2 regions of the Streptomyces sp. JLBJ103 genome follow, and region 1 is predicted to be linked to the other one. Evidence: riboswitches for the same ligand, from Rfam matches in the RefSeq annotation. Region 1 holds a riboswitch; the other holds the start of a gene.
What was found. A riboswitch is a leader RNA that binds a small molecule or an ion and turns the genes downstream of it on or off. The one in region 1 is predicted to bind cobalamin.
Positions count from the first base shown of each region.

Region 2: it holds a riboswitch for cobalamin, as region 1 does, so the genes downstream of both, AC4BEG_RS11020 (ribonucleoside-diphosphate reductase subunit alpha) here and AC4BEG_RS27030 (cobalamin biosynthesis protein) in region 1, are expected to answer to the same signal.

Region 1 covers NZ_CM177089.1:6,116,493-6,119,677, forward strand. The annotation lists gene AC4BEG_RS27025 (cobyric acid synthase) at 1-415, opposite strand, end outside; gene AC4BEG_RS27030 (cobalamin biosynthesis protein) at 412-1,413, opposite strand; cobalamin riboswitch at 1,568-1,719, opposite strand; gene AC4BEG_RS27035 (hypothetical protein) at 1,928-2,182, opposite strand; gene AC4BEG_RS27040 (inorganic phosphate transporter) at 2,196-3,185, opposite strand, start outside.
Region 2 covers NZ_CM177089.1:2,556,639-2,559,823, forward strand. The annotation lists gene AC4BEG_RS11010 (DeoR/GlpR family DNA-binding transcription regulator) at 1-196, opposite strand, end outside; gene AC4BEG_RS11015 (histidine phosphatase family protein) at 193-837, opposite strand; cobalamin riboswitch at 1,265-1,402, shown strand; gene AC4BEG_RS11020 (ribonucleoside-diphosphate reductase subunit alpha) at 1,545-3,185, shown strand, end outside.

The DNA.
Region 1 (3,185 bases):
CCGCGCCCTCGCATATCACCGCGTCATGGGTGCGCCGCAGCTCCTCCAGGCACGCGGTGACCGTCTCCAGCAGCCCTTCGCGCCGCTCCGCGTGGTACCCGCGGGCGCTCATCTCGCCCACCGGCTTGCCCAGCAGCACCACCTGGCTGCTGCGGTCGCTGCCCGGCTTCAGCAGCACCGGGTTCATCAGCGCGCTGGGCTCCACTCGCGCGGCGGCCGCCTGCATGGCCTGGGCCCGCCCGATCTCCGCCCCGTCCCGGGTGACGAAGGAGTTGAGCGACATGTTCTGCGCCTTGAACGGCGCCACGCTCACGCCCTTGCGGGTCAGCCACCGGCAGATGCCCGCCGTGACCACGCTCTTGCCCGCGTCCGAGGTCGTCCCGGCGACGAGCAGCCCGCCCCCTGTCCCGCTCATCCGCTCCCTCTCCGCTTCTCCGGCCCGCCCGTGGCCCCGCCCCTGTCGGACAGAACCCTGCCCACCACCAGCCGTGCCGTCACCGACGTCACCAGGGCCAGTGCGCCCACCCGCCGTGACAGCCGCACCGCGCGGTTGATGTCGGCGGCGCGCACCGGCCGTCCGCCGCCGCCCAGCACCGGCCGGTGCTCGACCCGCCCGGCGTACGCGAGGGTGCCGCCAAGACGCACCCCGAGGGCGCCCGCGAACGACGCCTCCACCGGCCCCGCGTTGGGGCTCGGATGGCGCCGTCCGTCCCGCCGCCAGGCGCGCCGGGCACCGCGCGGATCGGGACCCACCACGGTCGCCAGAGCGGCCGTCAGCCGCGCCCCGGGCCAGCCCGCCACATCGTCCAGCCGGGCCGCGGCCCAGCCGAACCGCCGGTAGCGCGGCGACTTGTGGCCCACCATGGCGTCCAGGGTGTTGACGGCCCGGAAGGCGACAAGCCCCGGCACGCCGCCCACGGCCCCCCACACCAGGGCACCCACGACGGCGTCGGAGGTGTTCTCCGCGACCGACTCCACCACCGCGCGGGCGATGGCCTGCGCGTCCAGCGCCTGGGGATCGCGTCCGCACAGATGCGGCAGGCGCTCCCGCGCGGTCGCCACATCCCCGGCGGTCAGCGCGCCGCCGATGGCCCGCGCCTCGCGCCCCAGCGTCGTACCGCCCAGCACCGCCCAGGTGGCGGCCGCGGTCAGGGCGATATCGGCGCGGCGGCGCCCCGCCACGGCCCGTACGGCGCGCGTCAGCAGGGCGGCACCGGCGGCGGCGCCGCCCGCGCACAGCGCGGTGTGCAGAGCCCCGTAACCGCGGTGGTCGCGCCACAGCACCCGCTCGGCGGCCAGGGCGGCCCGCCCGAACGCGGCCACCGGATGGCCGCGGCGGGGGTCACCCGTGGCGAGGTCGCAGAGGAAGCCGAGAGCGGCGCCGCACGCGAACGAGGCGTGATCGGCACGCATCCGTCAGCCCGCCGTCGTGCCTCGGCCGAGGGGTTCCCCCGTGGTGCGTTCACCGAGGGGGCTGTGCAGCGGTGGGGCTGGCGGCGTGGCGGTGCCGGGCATGGCGGTGTCCTCACTCAGGGTCCGCGCCCTGGCTCGACGTGACCGGCGGTGAGAGTCTCCTGGCTCCCGGATCCGCGGTTCTCCCGGTCTTCCAGCTCTGTGTACGAACCAGCCGTACTGACGAGCCGTGACCCCGTGCAGGCGATGGGAGAGCGCTCCCCGGTGACAGTGGCGGGACCGCGCCGGATTCGCACCGGCTTCCTCTGCTGCCGCCGTTTGGCTCCGGAAGTCCACCATGGGCCGCGAAGGGCCGTCAACTCACCCGTGACCTGCGACGCACGAGTGTGCCGAGGCCCACATGGGGCCCGCGCGGAGCGCATGGCACACGGCCGCCGGGCGGGAAACGCCGGTCAGCGTCTCCCGCCCGGCGGCCGTGGTGCCGTCAGGCGTCCCTGAAGTTGCCGAGGGGCCCTCAGGCGACGATCAGATAGATGCCGTACGCCACCACCGCGGCGCACAGCGCGAAACAGGCGTACGCGCCGGAGCGGGCGAGGGCCGACGCGCCGCCCTGCGCCGTGACGCCACCGGTGGCCGCGCCCGCGCCCGCGGACTCGAGCTCCTTGCGGGACGTACCGACGATGCCCAGGGTGAAGACGCCCACCACGCCGACCGTCACCGCGAGGCTGACGCCGAAGACCTGGCCGAGTGCCGCCCAGTCGATGCTCATTGAGTTGCTCCCTTTAGCTGCTGGTGCTGCTCGACGCCACGGGGGCGGCAGAGCCGGCCGTGGCGACGGCCTTCGGCTGGTCGGTCGTGCTGTCGGTGGTGGCGCTGTCGGCGGTGGTGTCGGTGCCGCTGCCCGGTCCGGCGGTGGCACCCACCGGCGGCGGGGCCACCGACTGGAGGGCGGCGGTGACCACACCCACCGGCTCGGCGGTGCCGACCTCGTTGACGTTGCTGTGGTCCACCGGCTTGCGGCGGGACAGCACCCAGATCACTCCGCAGGCCGCGATGGCGAGCACGGCCACCGCCGTGACACCCCAGTTGCCCTGGTCGGCCAGGAGCGCGGCCCCGGCCGCGATCAGACCCGCGGCGGGCAGGGTCAGCACCCAGGCGATGACCATGCGGCCCGCGGTCGACCAGCGCACCACACCGCCCTTGCGGCCGAGCCCCGCGCCCATGACGGCGCCGGAGCAGACCTGGGTGGTGGAGAGCGCGAAGCCGATGTGCGAGGAGGCGAGGATGACGGTCGCCGCGCCGGTCTGGGCGGCGAAGCCCTGCGGCGGCTGGATGTCGGTGATGCCCTTGCCCATGGTGCGGATGATCCGCCAGCCGCCCAGGTAGGTGCCGAGCGCGATGGCCAGACCCGCCGAGACGATGACCCACATCGGCGGGTCGGAGTCCGGCGCGATCACACCGCCGGTCACCAGCGCCAGGGTGATCACACCCATCGTCTTCTGCGCGTCGTTGGTGCCGTGGGCGAGGGAGACCAGGGCGGCCGAGGCGATCTGTCCGGCCCGGTAGCCCTTCGCGGTGTCCTCAGGGGCGCGGCCGCGGCCGAGCCGGTAGGTGAGCCGGGTCGCGGCCACCGTGGCGATACCCGCCACCAGCGGAGCGGCGACGGCCGGGATGAGGACCTTCATGACGATCGCGTCCCCGTTGACCCCGTCGATGCCGACCGAGGCCACGGTGGCGCCGATCAGACCGCCGAAGAGGGCGTGCGAGGAACT
Region 2 (3,185 bases), 3.6 Mb from region 1:
CGCCCCGGAACTTCCGCACCACCCCGAGCCGGGCCAGTTCGTCGAGGTCCCGGTGAACCGTCATCAGACTGACGCCCGTCAGCTCGGCCAGCTCCGCGGCGGTGGCGGTGGAGCGTTCGAGCACGTACTCGGTGATGGTCTGCCTGCGGGCGTCCTGGGAGCGGGCGGAGCCGCCGGGGTTGCCGGTGGAGGTCATGCCGGGGATTCTTCCGTGCCGCCCCCGGGGCCGTGCCCGGTAGGGACGTTCAGGGAGCGCAGCGCCGTACGGTCCCCGGTCAGCTCGATCTCGGTCACCGCCGCGTTGTCCAGCCGGGGGAAGACCTCGCGGTAGCGGCCGGGGCGGATGCCGAGCAGCGCGCACAGCGCGGTGCGCAGCAGGGTGTTGTGGGCGACGACGAGCACCGTGCGGCCCGGGTGCGCGGCGGCGAGGGCGCGCAGCGCGGCGGCGGCGCGCCGCCCTGCCGCGCCGGGTGGTTCCGAGCCGGGGAAGGCGCCGGTCTCGGCGTCCTGCCGGAACGCCCGTACCGCGGCCGGGTCCTCGGCCTCCATCTCGGCGATGGTGCGGCCCTCGCCCCAGCCGAAGTCGACCTCGCGCAGCTCCTCGACGACCTCGGGGACCAGGCCCAGCGCCTGCGCCGCGGGGGCCGCGGTGAGCCGGGCGCGGCTCAGCGGGGAGCAGGCCACCGCGTCCACCCCGCGCTCCGCGGCCCAGCGGGCGAGCGCCTCGGCCTGGCGGTGACCCCGCCCGGTGAGGGCCACGTCCGAGATCCCGGCATAGCGGTTCTCCGCGTGCCAGACGGTCTCGCCGTGGCGTACCAGCAGCAGTTGGGTGGTCATCCGGGCGCCTCCCACGCATCGGCCATTGTCTGATCAAGTCTGGGATGTTAAATCTAACATCGTCGATGTGATGTATCGCCGAAGGCAGCCCCTTCTGCACGTTCTCGCCGCCGGAGAACCCGGGTGCTGGTCGCGGACCCCTGAACGGACCCGGCGACCACCCGCGCGGACGGCGTCGAACCGGTCGGCCTGGACGAACTCCACGACCGCAGCGAGGTGGTGAGCCTGCACGCCAGGCTGACCGACCGTCGTACCGGATCCCGACCGCCGTGAGACCTTCGACCGCGGCTATGCCGACTACCGTTCCCGGCTTGCCCGAGCCCGCGCCGGATGGCGGGAGAAGGCCCCGGAACAGCGGGCCCGAGGCCGTCCCGCAATAGCACATACGTGGGAAACTCCCCCGCTGGCGACACAAGATGTGGGGGCGCGTGCGTCGGTCAACACAAGATGTATGCTCGTCCTCGCTGTCGACGCAGGGGAATCCGGTGGGAATCCGGAACTGTCCCGCAACGGTGTACGTGTGCGCATATGCGTACCCGTGAGTCCGATGACCTGCCGACGGCCGTCTGATACACGTCCGGGCCTCGCGGGTTGGGCCGTTGGACGCTGTGCGGGGTGCGTTCGTACGGTAGTGCGGATTCGTCATGCCCGTACGCGGCCATCGCCCCTCCCTCCTGGCCCCCAGCCGAGCGAGGGAGAACACTTCAGTGACCATCGCGCCCGCCGACCCGGTTTCAGAGGCAGCGGCTTCCCCGGCAGAGGCCGACGCGCCCGGGACCGCGCTGCTGCGGACCCTCACCGGGCTCACCGCCGATCTGCCCGCCACCGACCCCGGCAAGGTCGCGGCCGCCGCCCTGCGCGGCCGCCATCCCGGCTCGGACGAGGCGGAGTTGCGCACCCTGGCGACCGAGGCGGCGGCCGGGCTGATCGCGGAGGAGCCGGAGTACTCCCGGCTCGCCGCGCGGCTGCTGGCCCTGGCGATCACCCAGGAGGCGGCCGGGCAGGGCGCGGTCTCCTTCTCGGCCTCGGTCGCGGTGGGCCACCGCGAGGGCCTGATCGCCGACTCCACCGCCGAGTTCGTCACCGCCCACGCCGCGCGGCTGGACGCGCTGGTGGACCGGGCGCTGGCGGACGGCGCCGACAACCGCTTCGGCTACTTCGGACTGCGCACCCTGCACAGCCGCTATCTGCTGCGCCACCCGACCTCCCGTCAGGTGATCGAGACCCCGCAGCACTTCCTGCTCCGGGTCGCCTGCGGACTGGCCGAGGACCTCAGCGAGCGGGCCGTGGACGAGGTCGCCGAGCTGTACCGGCTCACCAGCACCCTGTCGTACCTGCCCAGCTCCCCCACGCTGTTCAACTCCGGCACCCGGCACCCGCAGATGTCCTCGTGCTATCTGCTGGACTCCCCGCTGGACGAGCTGGACTCCATCTACAACCGCTACCACCAGGTCGCGCGGCTGTCGAAGCACGCGGGCGGCATCGGGCTCTCGTACTCCCGTATCCGCGCCCGCGGTTCGCTGATCCGGGGCACCAACGGGCACTCCAACGGCATCGTGCCGTTCCTGCGCACGCTGGACGCCTCGGTGGCCGCCGTCAACCAGGGCGGCCGGCGCAAGGGCGCGGCCTGTGTCTACCTGGAGACCTGGCACGCGGACATCGAGGAGTTCCTGGAGCTGCGGGACAACACCGGTGAGGAAGCCCGCCGCACCCACAACCTCAACATCGCCCACTGGATCCCGGACGAGTTCATGCGCCGGGTCGAGGCGGATGCCGACTGGTCGCTGTTCTCCCCGGCCGACGCGCCGCAGCTGGTGGACCTGTGGGGCGAGGAGTTCGACGCCGCCTACCGCACGGCCGAGGCCGAGGGCCGCGCGGTCAAGCAGGTCCCGGCACGCCAGCTGTACGCCCGGATGATGCGCACCCTGGCGCAGACCGGCAACGGCTGGATGACGTTCAAGGACGCCGCCAACCGCACCGCCAACCAGACCGCCGAACCCGGCAAGGTCGTCCACTCCTCCAACCTCTGCACCGAGATCCTGGAGGTCACCGACGACGGCGAGACCGCCGTGTGCAACCTGGGGTCGGTCAACCTCGCCGCGCACCTGGGCGAGGACGGTCACATGGACTGGGAGCGCCTGGACGCGACCGTCCGTACCGCCGTGACCTTCCTCGACCGCGTGGTGGACATCAACTTCTACCCCACGGAAGAGGCCGGTGCCTCCAACTCCCGCTGGCGGCCGGTGGGTCTGGGGCTGATGGGCCTCCAGGACGTCTTCTTCCGGCTGCGGCTGCCCTTCGACTCCCCCGAGGCGAAGGAGCTCTCCACCCGGATCTCCGAGCGCATC